One region of the Photobacterium minamisatsumaniensis genome, then DNA from elsewhere that is predicted to be linked to it. Evidence: predicted binding sites of a transcription regulator. Region 1 holds the regulator's gene; each other region holds the start of a gene.
The links. Region 1 encodes PurR, which represses purine synthesis genes. Its sites were predicted from a motif close to TNANGNAAACGTTTNCNTNA; they were not measured.

Region 1 (3,582 bases):
AAATAGGCACAACGGCAAGTAACATTGTTTTACCGATATGATAGTTACGGTACCAATACTTTTTTGAGCGTATTTTTAACAGTAGTCCCCATGTAAGGAGTAGGGCGTTAAAGCCTGAAACGTAAACAAGTACATCGTACATCATTGGCATTGAGGCCATGTTGTTATTGATAAGAACGAGTACGGTGATAGGGGGAAGTAAGCTGAGTAAAACGAATAACTTCATTAGTCGAGGCCATTTACCAAACTTATCCTTGAACATCTGATCAGTTTGTCCGGGAAAAGGTTTGGTACAGTTCATAATGACCTCCGAAAATATATGCTGTTATTTTACGGTCTTTATAAAGTAATGAAAGCTTGTTGAGTGTTTTGTAAACAGCTTTGTGAGGCAATTCAATCTTTCAGATATACTGACAATTAATTGTCATTCATGGGGTGTACGAAGCAAACTGAACGTGCGGTCAAAGCCTGACCATGCTATCGAGGAGAATAATGGTGCTGAGGCATAATAGTGAGCAAGGAACACTCGAAATGATGCATTAACAAGAGGCATATCACCTCTTGTTAATGGTACTAAGCGGGGTTAACTAAGCTTTGAAAGCAGCTCTGAGCGACGTTCTTGCGGAATAACTGACCAATGCTGGCCACTAATTGCACCTTCTAATGCCCATAAAAGATCAATGCTTACAGTGCCTTGATGGGTATCTTGTAATGCCCTAAAAGCGTTAATCGAACCCGCTTCAAATAATGCATCGACACTGATAATCCCTGCTTTTTTTAGCATGCGTTCGTTTGCGAGTCGTAAGTTAGGTAGATCTTTTATACGTTCTGGTCCTGCCTTACTTTTTGTTTCTTTGTCTTCTTTTGCCGCTTCAAGAGAGCGCTTAGCTTGGCTAAGTATTTTAGTTGTGTCTTCCCACCATTCATCTGGAATTGCAAAATGCTTGGTAACAACAGGAAATCCACGTTTCTTATAAATATATGGCTTTAAGCCTGCCTGTTTAAAATCTTGTTCGTTTTCAGCGTTGGCACGAAGATGAAGTTTGTCGTTAACAACGAGTGCAAACATTGTTTCACCTGCGAATATGCCAAATCCGCCAAACATCGAGCGTGATTTTACGTTGTTGAAACAACTAAACAGTCGTAATGAATTTTTAAGTACTGGTTTGTCCATGCTTCTTCTCGGTGAAAAAAATCTAGGGTCACCTAACAACAGAGCGAGGATTTCAGATTAGCAAAATTAACAAAAGAGTAATGTCAGAATCATGTAAAATATGACGCCTGATCACTATTGCTATATCCATCGGCAACCCCGCTACCTTAAGTCGAACTAGTTATTGAAAACTATAGACTCTTAGGCCGGAAGCTTTGCGTCCCAATCTTTCGAAAGGTTTGCCTTGTTCGTGACTGTTTAAGAATATCGCAGAAGCAAAATTTGAACCTGCTCCCACTTTTAATAGCGTGACCTTGCTCCCATAAATTATTTTATCTTGTCTTTATTTAATTATAAAAAGTGCCAAAAGTTGAGTGAATATTCTAATTAGGCATGCTATAAGCACAAAAAAACGGAGGGGGAAGCCTCCGTTCTTATCGTCATCAATCCGCTTGTTATGAATTGGTGTTTCGGTTTATCACTGATTTTCTAATCACAAGCTCTGGTATCATTTCAAATATACGGTGCTCATGATCTTTATCTTTCACTCGTTCTAACAGGATTTCGATAGCTGTTTTACCAAGGCGGCGCTTGGGCTGGTGAATCGTGGTTAGGGGTGGTGAAAAGTATGGTGCTAAATCAATATTGTCGTAGCCGATAATTGAAATATCTTCAGGTACACGAATACCAGCTTGTGAAAATGTACTGATCATGCCCATCGCCATGATGTCATTGAAGCAAAAAATCGCCGTTGGACGTTTGTCCATTGCAATGAACTTTTCAGCGGCTTCAACTGCCGATTCACATTCAAAGTCACCTTCGAGTACCCAATCTGGGTGTACTTCGAGATCGGCTTCAGACATGGCTTTTTTAAAGCCTTTTAATCGTTCGCGACAAGCAGCTTTATCACTGTGGCCGGTTAAGCAACCGATAGCTTGATGCCCATGTTCAATAAAGAACTTAGTCGCGACATAGCCGCCTAACTCAGCATTATCTTGAATTTTATCTGTGTGAGGACTCTCTGGGCCCCAATCCATGACAACCATAGGCAAATCTTTTTGGCGCTCTAATAGACCGAGTAGGTTTTCATCCAAGTCTGAGCACATGACCAACAAACCATCAACGCGCTTTTCAGCCAGCATGCGTAAATAATCACGTTGCTTCTCAAGGTTACCTTCAGTGTTGCACAAGATAAGTGTGTAACCAGCGCCGTAACAGTACTCTTCAACACCGTGTACGACTTCAGCAAAGAAAGGGTTGGTCGATTTTGTAACCAACATGCCAATAGTACGGGTTGTGTTGCATTTTAAACTACGCGCTACAGCACTCGGAGCGTAGTTTAGCTCGTCAACTGCAGACAGTACTTTTTTTTGCGTCGCTTCTGCGACAAATCGCGTTTTGTTAATCACGTGAGAGACGGTGGTTGTAGAGACACCAGCCATACGTGCAACATCTTTAATCGTTGCCATATTTATTCTTCTAATAATAAGGGTCAAAAGACCTAGGTAATTTTAAGCTTTACTCAATAGAGTAGTGCACTGGCTATACGTTCAATACAGTTCACTGTTCTGTTGAGTACAGATAACAGAAACGACAAAAGGCCGCGACACGAATGGGCGGCTTCGTTTCTTTTCAGTATTCACGTTTATTGCGATTTAGGCTTTGCAATTGTTGCATAGTGTAATCGCTTGCGCTCTCATTTTACTCAGTGTAGCAAAGAGTGCAATGTTTCTTGCCTTAATAAATTAGGATTACTGGTGAATTGGATAGGTTTGATTGATTAATGGTCAACCATAAATCTAGCGAATAATTCCAAGAAACCAATAAAGATAGGTTTATAAAGCCTTTTTAGTTTGATTAAGAAGGCTTTAAAGGAAAAAGAGAAGGTATAAAAAAGAGATGTTTTTATTTTTTTTAACAACAACTTCCTGTTAAATGGCCAGTTCGAACTTTGACTGGTGTTCTTCAATTTCATGGCTGGATGTTGCAAGCACAATAGGATAATTATCGATCGGGTGGTGTGTAATGCAAACAGGCCAACCATAAACGCGTTCGATCGTTTTCGCTGTTAAAGCGTCCTTCGGACAACCATCAGCTTGAATTTTTCCCTCATTAAGAATGACTAAACGGTCTGCATATTGCGCTGCTAAGTTTAAATCGTGAATCACTATGATCACCGCAGCCCCAGACTTCGCTAACGACTTTGCGACTTGAAGGGTTTTATGTTGATGCGCTAAATCGAGTGCTGATGTTGGCTCATCAAGCATCAGAATACACTGCTCACCAGCGCGACTGAGTTGAGTCAGTACCCGTGCAAAGTGCACGCGCTGTTTTTCTCCTCCAGAGAGCGTAGGGTATAGGCGACAACTCAAATTTGTGACATCGACTTGAGCCATTTTTTCTTTAGCAATACTTACCGTTTCCCGATT
Region 2 (3,582 bases), on a different contig from region 1:
GTAAACGTTGCTTAACATCACTCCATGCGTCAGGGTTGCCGCCTTGTGTTTTGGTTAAGCGTCTAGCATCCATCAGGTGGCCAAAGCCAACGTTGTATGAAGCAAGGGCAAACCAGACTTTTTCATGTTCTTCTACGCTGTCAGGAATACGGTTGATCATCTTGCGTAGGTATAGCGCACCGCCACGAATACTTTGCTCTGGGTCAAGACGATTTTGTACTCCTACTGATTTCGCTGTCGGGAGGGTTAACATCATCATGCCGCGCACCCCTGTTGGCGAAACGGCTCGAGGGTTCCAGTGTGATTCTTGATACGACAGCGCCGCGATTAAGCGCCAGTCAAATTCGTTAGCATATTGTTTAAAGAGCCCTTGCCACTGGGGAAGCGTACTCTCAAGAGCGCGTAAGAAAGCGCGGGTATCAACGTAATCAAACGAGTCGACATGGCCTAAGTATTTTTCTTCAAGCTTCGCGAGTTCACCGCTTTGTTGGATCTCACCAAAGAATTCAATGAGCAAGCCATATAAGCTGTCATCGTTGGTTTGATTGATAAACCAAGCAATGGGTTCATCTTCTGTAAGCTCAAGGGCTGTCGTAACATCAGGATTAATACGCTGGTTGAGAGCGACTTCAACAGAATCAGCCATCGTATAGTCTAATTCGCCCGCTGCAACTTGACGTAGTAATTCATCATTATCGGTTTCTTCAACGGCATTCCATTCTAATGTTGGGTATTGCTGTTTAAGTGCTTGCAGTGTGAGTTCGTAACTTGAGCCTTTGACAATGGTAAAGCTACCTTTATTCTGCGCAAGATCACTCAGGCTTCTAGGGCGCCATTGGCCTTTTTTATACACGACTTTTTGACTGGCATAATAATAAGCTGGTGCAGCTCGAAAATTTGCTAAGCGCTCATCGGTCATGGTTAAGCCTGCTGCGAGCAGATCGACCTCATTACGCTCAAGGGCAGGAAAAAGCCGAGATAAGGTGAACATAGGCTTCATTTCAAGCTTTACGCCGAGCTTCTCGGCAAAAAGGCGAGCAATTTCGTAATCAAGGCCGGTTGGACCTTCACTGCCAATATAATAAGAGAGTTGATTATTGAGTGTTCCGACACGAAGTACACCATCTTCACGTATACGCTCAAGATCGGTGCGAGGTTCTTCTTGCCAGAGACAGCCACTCAATAACAGTAGGCTAAAGAGTACAGCGGTAAAACGCTGTAGCTGAATAATCGGTCGGTTAATGCTCAACAAACTATGCTCACGTAATAGTAGGGTGTTCTTTATACCAAAGCTCAGCGGATCCGCAAAGTTATCGGCAAATTATCAGTTTTTTTCGAACAATTGAAAAAAAAACACGCAAACGGTTGCGTCAGGTGTTACGTCACAAATTTTTTTCCCTTATACTACGCCACATCATGAGCACATCGCCTTTGAATATTTTGTAAAGCGAGGTGAGATTGACGTAATTATCCCAGAATAGTGCTGGGGGTTAGGCCAATATCACCTTCATTCAACTGCTAATCGAGAGACGTTCGCACATGGAAATTTTGCGTGGTTCACCCGCACTATCTGAGTTTCGCGTTAATAAGCTACTAGAGCGTTGCCGCGAATTAGATCTGCCTGTGTCAGGCATTTATGCTGAGTTTATGCACTTTGCTGATGTATCAGCACCGCTGAATGCTGACGAGCAAAGTAAGCTTGCGAGCCTGCTAACCTACGGTCCAACGATTGCAGAGCACGAGCCGACTGGCTTGCTGCTACTGGTTACGCCTCGTCCGGGAACTATCTCGCCATGGTCTTCTAAATCAACTGATATCGCCCGCAACTGTGGTTTAAGCAATGTTAATCGCTTAGAACGCGGTACAGCGTATTACGTAGAAACTACGGCAACACTAACGAATGAACACATTGAAGAGCTAAAAGGCCTGATCCACGACCGTATGATGGAAGTGGTTTTCGGTGAGTTTGAAGCAGCACAAGCCTTGTTCGTTCAAGCTGAACCTGCACCTGTGAAATCGGTTGATATTCTGGCTGGTGGCCGCAAAGCCCTAGAAGAAGCAAACGTAACACTGGGTTTGGCATTAGCAGAAGACGAAATTGACTACTTAGTGGAAAACTTCACTAAACTGGGTCGCAATCCGAATGACATCGAACTGATGATGTTTGCTCAAGCGAACTCAGAGCACTGTCGTCATAAAATCTTTAATGCTGACTGGACGATCGACGGTGTTGATCAAGAAAAGTCACTGTTTAAGATGATCAAAAACACCTACGAGAAAAATAACGAGCACGTTCTGTCTGCATACAAAGATAATGCCGCAGTAATGGAAGGCTCTGAAGTGGGTCGTTTCTTCCCGAACCCAGAATCTCGTCAATATAACTACCATCAAGAAGCTGCACATATCTTGATGAAAGTAGAAACGCATAACCACCCAACGGCAATCTCACCATGGCCGGGCGCATCAACAGGTTCAGGCGGTGAAATCCGTGATGAAGGCGCAACGGGTATTGGTGGTAAGCCAAAAGCGGGTTTGGTTGGCTTTACGGTTTCTAACCTGCGTGTTCCTGGTTTTGAACAGCCTTGGGAAACGGACTTTGGTAAGCCGGGCCGTATCGTTACTGCGTTAGACATTATGCTTGAAGGCCCTCTGGGTGGCGCGGCATTCAACAACGAATTTGGTCGTCCAAACCTACTTGGTTACTTCCGTACTTACGAAGAGAAAGTTACGTCACACAATGGCGAAGAAGTACGCGGTTACCACAAGCCAATCATGATTGCTGGTGGTATGGGTAATATCCGTGCAGATCACGTTCAGAAGAAAGAGATCCCTGTAGGTGCGAAACTGATCGTACTGGGTGGTCCTGCGATGAACATCGGTCTTGGCGGCGGTGCAGCATCATCAATGGCTTCTGGTCAATCGGCTGAAGACCTTGATTTTGCTTCAGTACAACGTGAAAACCCAGAAATGGAACGTCGTTGTCAGGAAGTGATCGACCGTTGCTGGCAGATGGGTGACGATAACCCAATCGCCTTTATCCACGATGTGGGCGCGGGCGGTATCTCAAATGCATTACCTGAGCTTGTTGATGATGGTGAGCGTGGCGGTAAATTCCAGCTACGTGATGTACCAAACGATGAACCAGGCATGAGCCCGCTAGAGATCTGGTGTAACGAATCACAAGAACGCTATGTAATGGCCATTGCGCCAGAAAACATGGCGGCATTTGATGCGATTTGTCAGCGTGAACGTGCACCGTATGCGGTTGTGGGTGAAGCGACTGAAGAGCGGCACCTAACACTTGAAGATAGCCACTTCGACGATACACCAATCGATATGCCAATGGATATTCTATTGGGTAAAGCGCCGAAGATGCACCGTGACGCGAAAACACTGAAAGTTGAAGGTCAGGCAATTGACCGCTCTGGTATCGAGCTAGCAGAGGCGACTCAGCGTGTCCTTCGCCTACCAGCAGTCGCTGAAAAAACCTTCCTGATCACCATTGGTGACCGTACGGTAACAGGCCTTGTTGCTCGCGACCAAATGGTTGGCCCTTGGCAGGTACCAGTGGCTAACTGTGCA
Region 3 (3,582 bases), on a different contig from region 1:
CACGGTGCGTTCTACCCGTGGAGTGGCAGACTTTATTCGCCAGGGAGCGAAACCGCAGACGGTACTGCCAGATTTAATTTATGGGCTAATGGTTAATGAAGACTCTGAAGAGCACCAAGCTAAGCTTTCCAGTCTACCTCGTCCTGGTGAAAGCTTGAAGTTAAGCCAGGGGCAATTTAAAGGTATTGATGCAATATACCAAGAGCCTGATGGTGAAAAACGTTCATTCATGTTGATAAACTTGCTGGGTAAGCGGGTTAAAGTGAGCGTTCAGAATGAAGATATTGTTAAAAAATAATTGAAATGGAATATTACATGTCAAAAGCTTCCCCAGTCCGCAAGGCCGTGATCCCTGTTGCAGGCCTTGGTACTCGAATGTTACCTGCGACAAAAGCTATCCCGAAAGAGATGCTACCTATCGTCGATAAGCCTCTTATTCAATATGTGGTCAATGAGTGTGTTGCTGCGGGGATCAAAGAAATCGTTCTGGTGACCCATTCATCAAAGAACTCGATTGAAAACCACTTTGATACCTCTTTTGAGCTTGAAGCGACACTTGAAAAACGTGTTAAGCGTCAACTGCTCGATGAAGTACAAAAAATTTGCCCTAAAGACGTGACCATCATGCATGTACGTCAAGGTCAAGCCAAGGGGCTAGGGCATGCTGTGCTGTGTGCTCACCCTTTGATTGGTGATGAACCTTTTGCGGTTGTATTACCTGACGTGATCCTCGATGACGTTGCCAGTGATTTACGCAAAGAAAACATGGCCGCGATGGTTGCATCATTTAATGATACGAACATTAGTCAGGTGATGGTCGAGCCTGTACCTATGTCTGAAGTATCAAACTATGGTGTGGCTGATATTGCAGGTGTTGAACTGAATGCGGGTGAAACTACGGCAATGAGTAAAGTGGTTGAGAAGCCCGATTTAGACGATGCACCGTCAAACTTGGCGATTGTCGGTCGATATATTTTACCAGCTGAGATTTGGGGCCTACTTGCCCGTACACCTGTTGGTGCTGGCGATGAAATCCAGTTAACCGATGCGATTGATATGTTGATGGAATCACAGCAGGTCAATGCTTTCCATATGTCAGGTAAAAGCCATGACTGCGGGAGCAAGTTAGGGTATATGCAGGCATTCGTTGAATACGGCATGCGCCATGAAAGCTTAGGTGAGGAATTTACTGCTTTCTTGAAAGAGATGGTAAATAACACTCGTCGTTAAGCCGCATTACTTGGCGTTAGAAAGCAAAAGCGAGAGACAAGTCTCTCGCTTTTTATTACCTGTAAGGTTACTTCGCGCGTCTAGTTACTCTGAATGGTATTGCTCACAGGCATGCAGTGTATTTTCAATCAATGTTGCTACTGTCATTGGGCCAACGCCACCAGGAACCGGAGTTATGTGACGCGCATTTTCTCTTGCAACATCATATTCAACATCACCCGCTAACTTGCCATTATCTAAGCGGTTAATACCCACATCAATGATAGTTGCCCCTTTCTTAACCCAGTGGCCTGGAATAAAATTAGGTTTACCGACAGCAACAACCAAAATGTCAGCTTGGCGTACATGGCTTTCAAGATCTTTAGTAAAGCGGTGACAGGTCGTTGTGGTTGCACCCGCGAGCAATAACTCTAATGTCATTGGTCTGCCAACAATATTCGACGCACCTACAACGACCGCATGCTTACCACGTACTTCTATATTGTATCGCTCAAGTAACGTGATAATCCCTTTTGGTGTACAAGATCGTAGTTTGGGAATACGTTGGCATAAACGGCCGACATTGTAAGGGTGGAAGCCATCGACGTCTTTCTCTGGACTGATATGCTCAAGCACCTTGGTACTGTCTATACCGGCAGGTAATGGCAGCTGAACCAAAATACCATCAATGTTCTGGTCTTGATTGAGCTCTTCGATCAAAGCGAGCAGTTCTGTTTCTGTTGCCGATGCTGGAAGATCGAATGATTTAGAAACAAACCCGACTTCATCACATGCTTTTCGTTTACTGCCAACATAGATTTGTGATGCTGGATCTTGACCAACTAATACTACGGCTAACCCCGGAGCACGTAAGCCTGCTTCAACGCGTGCCTTAACGCGTGCCTTAACTTCTTGACGAACTGTTTGAGAGATAAGTTTTCCATCAATAATTTGAGCGGCCATGTTTATCCTTTGGGTTGAATGGGTGAGCAATAACCAGCGTGCTGTTTATGCTTTGTGTATCTTGTTAAAGATGACTCAGTATCTGGTTTATTAAAACGCAGTTATTGTCGCAAAAAATGTGAACAAGATCTACAGCGCAAACGTTTGCCTCGGTGTTTTCGTTAAATCTTTGTTTGTGGATGCGTGTTGTTTAATCTTTTGTTGTTTGTAGGGAAGCGAAATGAAGATCTCTTAACAAGCACAGTGGAACTTTTATGATGTAGAGCGTGGTCGTTCCATTTATCAGCGGTTTGTCTTTTGTTTGAACGCTTGGTTGCAAACGTACGAAAAATAGAGGGAAAAGCATTGACGTTAATAATCAGCGACGTATAATCCCGTCCCGTAGCCTAGCGCTACAATGATGCGCCCTTAGCTCAGCTGGATAGAGCACGTCCCTTCTAAGGATGTGGTCGCAGGTTCGAATCCTGCAGGGCGTGCCATTTCCCTCGTTTTAAATTACCGTACCATTCTCCCTGTGTTATTACCTAGTTCACCAGTTCCACCTGGGTGTTGTTTCACTTTTCCTGCTATTTCCTGAACAAGTAGCTCTTTTAATGCTAATAATTCACGCTCGTTTGTGGGTTGCCATGATGCAATAACCTTGGCTTTATTCCTTTTCATCGCTATATCCTTTTATTTTATGAGGGATCCTGAGATAAATAATACGTTATGCCCATTTTTCTTATGTGCACCGTGTTGCTCATTTAGAATGTTTTGGAATAATTTTGATCCTGAGTATGTATTCTTTCTTTCCTTTTTAGATCTTGTATCGGAAATAATCGAAATGTTGATGATTATTTAGACAGCAAGGTGTTCAATGAACCTGCTAGAAGCGATATTTGGTTGTGGTAAATAGCCCTGAGGGTGATTGATTCACTGGATTAAAAAGCACCAATGGGGACAGAGTTTCTGGAAATAAAAGAGGCTATTGTCAAAAAACAGCAAAAGTGAAGGGCTTTTTTGGGTTTTACCCTTGTAAATGGATTTTTTGCCCCTATCTTGTGTGAAAGGTTTGATTGCGGTGCGGCCACTCTGTCTCGACGGCAGGGTCATGGATCGCTATAATACCGCGTTTTTTAATTTCTGCTTCAGTGACTGTACCGTCAGCAGAAACAGAAATTATCAGAATTAAGGCGTTATGGTGTTGGCGTGGTTGTCAGCCATAACACGAAAGGATGCCACCGTCAGTATTGCTGATCGGCAACATCACTCAGAGAACACTGAGTAAGTTTTGAGGTTAAATAAAATGCAAGTTACCGTTGAAACCACTGAAGGTCTAGAACGCCATCTAACTATCACAGTTCCTGCTGCTAACATCGAAGATGCAGTTGCTGCTGAACTGAAGAAAATTGCTAAAAATCGTCGTTTTGA
Region 4 (3,582 bases), on a different contig from region 1:
GGTTTTTAGAAATAAAAACCAATTAGCAAAAAAGGATGCTTAGGCATCTTTTTTTGTATCTAAAGCTCTCCAAGCTCGTTATTTGAACGTTTTGGCTGAAATGCGAACTTGGGGTGGAGTGTGATGAGAAAACACCTTAGACGAGGCTCTGGGCGCTTTAATAGGCCTTCAAACTTGTCTGAAGTAGGGTGCTTTGGTATAACTCAGGTATAAGACAGTCAGTCACATAAAAGAGATAAGAATAAATGGATGCAGAATTTTGGCATAGCCGCTGGGCAGAAAACCGAATAGGTTTCCACCTTGATGACATCAACCCTGCTTTAACGAAGTATTGGTCACAGGTGAATGCGAACCGAGATGACGTTGTATTTGTCCCTATGTGTGGCAAATCGGTCGATCTTACATGGTTGGCTGAAAAGCATAACAAAGTGATTGGTGTTGAGCTGAGTGATATTGCTGTACGCACCTTTTTTACTGAGCATTTTTATACCCCAATGGTAACAACGCTTGGTAACCACCAAACCTTGTATGAATTTGATGAAATCAGTATTTACTGTGGCGACTTCTTTTCAACGCAAATAGATCCAGCCGATGTGGTTTATGACCGTGCAGCGTTGATTGCAATGCCTGAGTCAATGCGTAAATTGTATGTAGAAAAGCTTCTGTCGCTGGTGAAGCCGGGTGGGCGTATTTTATTGGTTACTCTCGATTACCCACAAAATGAAATGGATGGGCCTCCATTCTCTGTACCAAGTGTTGAAGTTGAAGCATTGTTTACCAACTGCAAGATCACCCATTTGGGGCGTTACGATGCTGATGAGACACACCCACGCCGTCAGCGTGGCCTTACTCGTTTTGCTGAAGAAGTGTGGCTGATTGAAGTTAACTAATGCCTTCTATGGTTTTAGGCGAGCTTATTTAGGACGGGTCAGAGTTAACAAAAAAGGAGCTATATTAGCTCCTTTTTTAATGTTTACGTATCAATAGTGACAGCGTCACAAATTAGAAGGTAACTTTTATATCCGCTGCGGCTGCAACTGAATCTTCAATTGCTTGTTCCACACTGTCACGGCGGGTTAAAGCAACACCTAAGCGACGTCGACCATTGATTTCAGGTTTTGCAAATAAGCGTACTTGCGTATTAGGGCGTGCAAGCGCAGCGGTTAAATTATCAAAACGAATATTGCTTGATACGCCTTCTGCAAGAACAACTGCTGATGCTGATGGGCCAAACTGATTAATCGAGTGAATAGGTAAGCCAAGGAAAGCGCGAACGTGAAGAGCAAACTCAGAGAGCTCTTGAGAGATAAGCGTTACCATACCAGTGTCATGTGGGCGAGGGGATACTTCACTGAATAGGACCTCATCGCCTTTCACGAATAGCTCAACACCAAATAGGCCATAGCCGCCTAACGCGTTAACGACCTTCTCGGCAACATCTTGTGCGGCCTTTAAAGCGGATTCAGACATTTGTTGTGGCTGCCATGACTCACGGTAATCACCATCTTCTTGTCGGTGACCTATTGGTGCACAGAAATGAATACCATCTACCGCTCTTACTGTAAGAAGCGTAATTTCATAGTCGAACTCGACAAAGCCTTCAACAATGACACGCCCAGCGCCAGCACGGCCACCTTCTTGTGCATACTGCCATGCAGTTTCAATGTCTGCAGGTGTTTTTATAACACTTTGACCTTTGCCCGATGAACTCATGATTGGCTTAACAACACAAGGTGTGCCAATGCGTTCAACAGAAGCTGCAAAGTCGTCAAACTGATCTGAGAATTCGTAAGGTGAGGTTGGGATAGATAGGTCTTCAGCGGCTAAGCGACGGATACCTTCACGATTCATGGTCAGTTTAGTGGCATTTGCTGTTGGTACGACATTTAGACCATCTCGCTCAAGCTCGACTAATGTCTCTGTTGCAATTGCTTCGATCTCAGGCACTACATAATGTGGCTTTTCAAGTTCAATAACATGTTTTAATGCTTCGCTGTCAAGCATATCAATGACATGGCTACGATGTGCAACTTGCATAGCTGGTGCGTTAGCGTAACGATCTATGGCAATAACTTCTAGACCAAGGCGTTGGCATTCAATCGCGACTTCTTTACCTAACTCACCAGAACCAAGAAGCAGCACACGTGTAGCATTTAGACTTGTTGCAGACCCTAACATCGAATTTCCTTACTGGGTGTAGTCAAATTACCTAGAATCATACAGTATTTTCGTACTCACGCAAACGTTTGCTATTTGTGGGGGAACAATCTTTTTCCCCGTTTTTTCATTGGTTAAGCACAATCATGATTAGCGAATAATTAAGCGGCACTTTACGCTTTTTTGCGTAAAAACCATTCGCATTCATCACTGACACTTCTATTAAACACCGTTCATAATTTGTCAAAGTTATGTCATATCTGCCTAGTCAGGCTCGAAATTTGGGAACTTTCTCGTTAAGTTACTACCAATTTCGTCTGAATAGAGCAGTAGTATCGTCATGAAAAAAGCGTTAATTGGCTTAGGTTTATTATGTGCATTACCAATACAGGCACAGGCTTCACAAGCTTTGGGTATGTTTTTTGGTAGCCCAATGTCTGGTATTCAGTATAAGCACCATGATTTACGTTTCTCATTGGGCATTGATGACTTTGGTTTGGCTTTCGATAAGACATTTAATTTAGGATCACTTACTAATGACCCTGGTATGAATAACTTGTATACATTCGTCGGTGCTCAGTATGTCGATAAGAAGCATAATAAGTTAGGTGTACGTGGCGGTGTTGGCTTTGAAGTACCAGTTAACAGTTTTGAGTTTTATGGCGAAGTGGGCCCAACGTTATATGTTGTTGAAGATGTCAATTTAGAGTTGGAAGGCCAATTAGGCTTTAGGTTTCGCTTCTAGTAACGCTAAGCGTTGTTATAGGTTGTTGTTATAGGTAACAGCGGCGCCGATATTTAATGGCAATCATTAATAGTGTCTATCAGGCTGTCATCGCCTGATAGACTAAAATATTATCCAGATTGGTATTACTCTTCTTTGATTAACCCTGCTTCTTCATAATATTGCTTTGCACCGTCATGCAAAGGTGCAGAGAGCCCATCTGTCGTCATTTCAGCTTTGTTTAAATGGGCAAAGGCAGGGTGTAATTTTTTAAATGTATCAAAGTCGGTAAATACAGATTTGACGACTTGATAAATAAGCTGCTTATCCACGGCGGCTGAAGACACAAATGTTGCCCCCACGCCAAATGTCTTCACATCGTTTTCTGACCCTTTGTACATGCCCCCCGGTACAGTTGCGACCCGATAGAAATCATTTTCATTGACCAGCTTGTCAACAACAGGACCAGCGACTTCCACTATTACGCTATCACAAGATGTTGTTGCTTCTTTAATTGCACCGCTAGGGTGGCCTACGGTATAAACCATGGCGTCGATTTTATTGTCGCAAAGTGCCTTCGATTGTTCAGAAGCTTTGAGTTCAGCAACCAAAGTAAAATCTTTTTCAGTCCAGCCTAGTGCCGCCATAAGCACTTCCATGGTGCCACGCTGACCTGAGCCCGGATTACCAATATTGACGCG

Region 2: the regulator PurR is predicted to act here: its motif matches at 1,354-1,373, upstream of purL (phosphoribosylformylglycinamidine synthase).
Region 3: the regulator PurR is predicted to act here: its motif matches at 2,305-2,324, upstream of folD (bifunctional methylenetetrahydrofolate dehydrogenase/methenyltetrahydrofolate cyclohydrolase FolD).
Region 4: the regulator PurR is predicted to act here: its motif matches at 2,235-2,254, upstream of purT (formate-dependent phosphoribosylglycinamide formyltransferase).

Annotation. Positions count from the first base shown of each region.
Region 1 covers NZ_JAKJSI010000067.1:16,251-19,832, forward strand. Annotated here, with positions in the region: gene L4D78_RS26715 (hypothetical protein) at 1-301, opposite strand, end outside; gene L4D78_RS26720 (TfoX/Sxy family DNA transformation protein) at 584-1,174, opposite strand; cyclic di-GMP riboswitch class I at 1,303-1,407, opposite strand; gene purR (HTH-type transcriptional repressor PurR) at 1,609-2,622, opposite strand; gene L4D78_RS26730 (heme ABC transporter ATP-binding protein) at 3,085-3,582, opposite strand, start outside.
Region 2 covers NZ_JAKJSI010000012.1:156,640-160,221, reverse strand. Annotated here, with positions in the region: gene mltF (membrane-bound lytic murein transglycosylase MltF) at 1-1,243, opposite strand, end outside; gene purL (phosphoribosylformylglycinamidine synthase) at 1,540-3,582, shown strand, end outside.
Region 3 covers NZ_JAKJSI010000036.1:598-4,179, forward strand. Annotated here, with positions in the region: gene rfaH (transcription/translation regulatory transformer protein RfaH) at 1-298, shown strand, start outside; gene galU (UTP--glucose-1-phosphate uridylyltransferase GalU) at 316-1,230, shown strand; gene folD (bifunctional methylenetetrahydrofolate dehydrogenase/methenyltetrahydrofolate cyclohydrolase FolD) at 1,315-2,172, opposite strand; tRNA gene L4D78_RS19005 (tRNA-Arg) at 2,575-2,651, shown strand; gene L4D78_RS19010 (hypothetical protein) at 2,668-2,832, opposite strand; gene tig (trigger factor) at 3,458-3,582, shown strand, end outside.
Region 4 covers NZ_JAKJSI010000063.1:11,672-15,253, reverse strand. Annotated here, with positions in the region: gene L4D78_RS26165 (thiopurine S-methyltransferase) at 246-890, shown strand; gene purT (formate-dependent phosphoribosylglycinamide formyltransferase) at 1,003-2,178, opposite strand; gene L4D78_RS26155 (hypothetical protein) at 2,498-2,902, shown strand; gene L4D78_RS26150 (TAXI family TRAP transporter solute-binding subunit) at 3,028-3,582, opposite strand, start outside.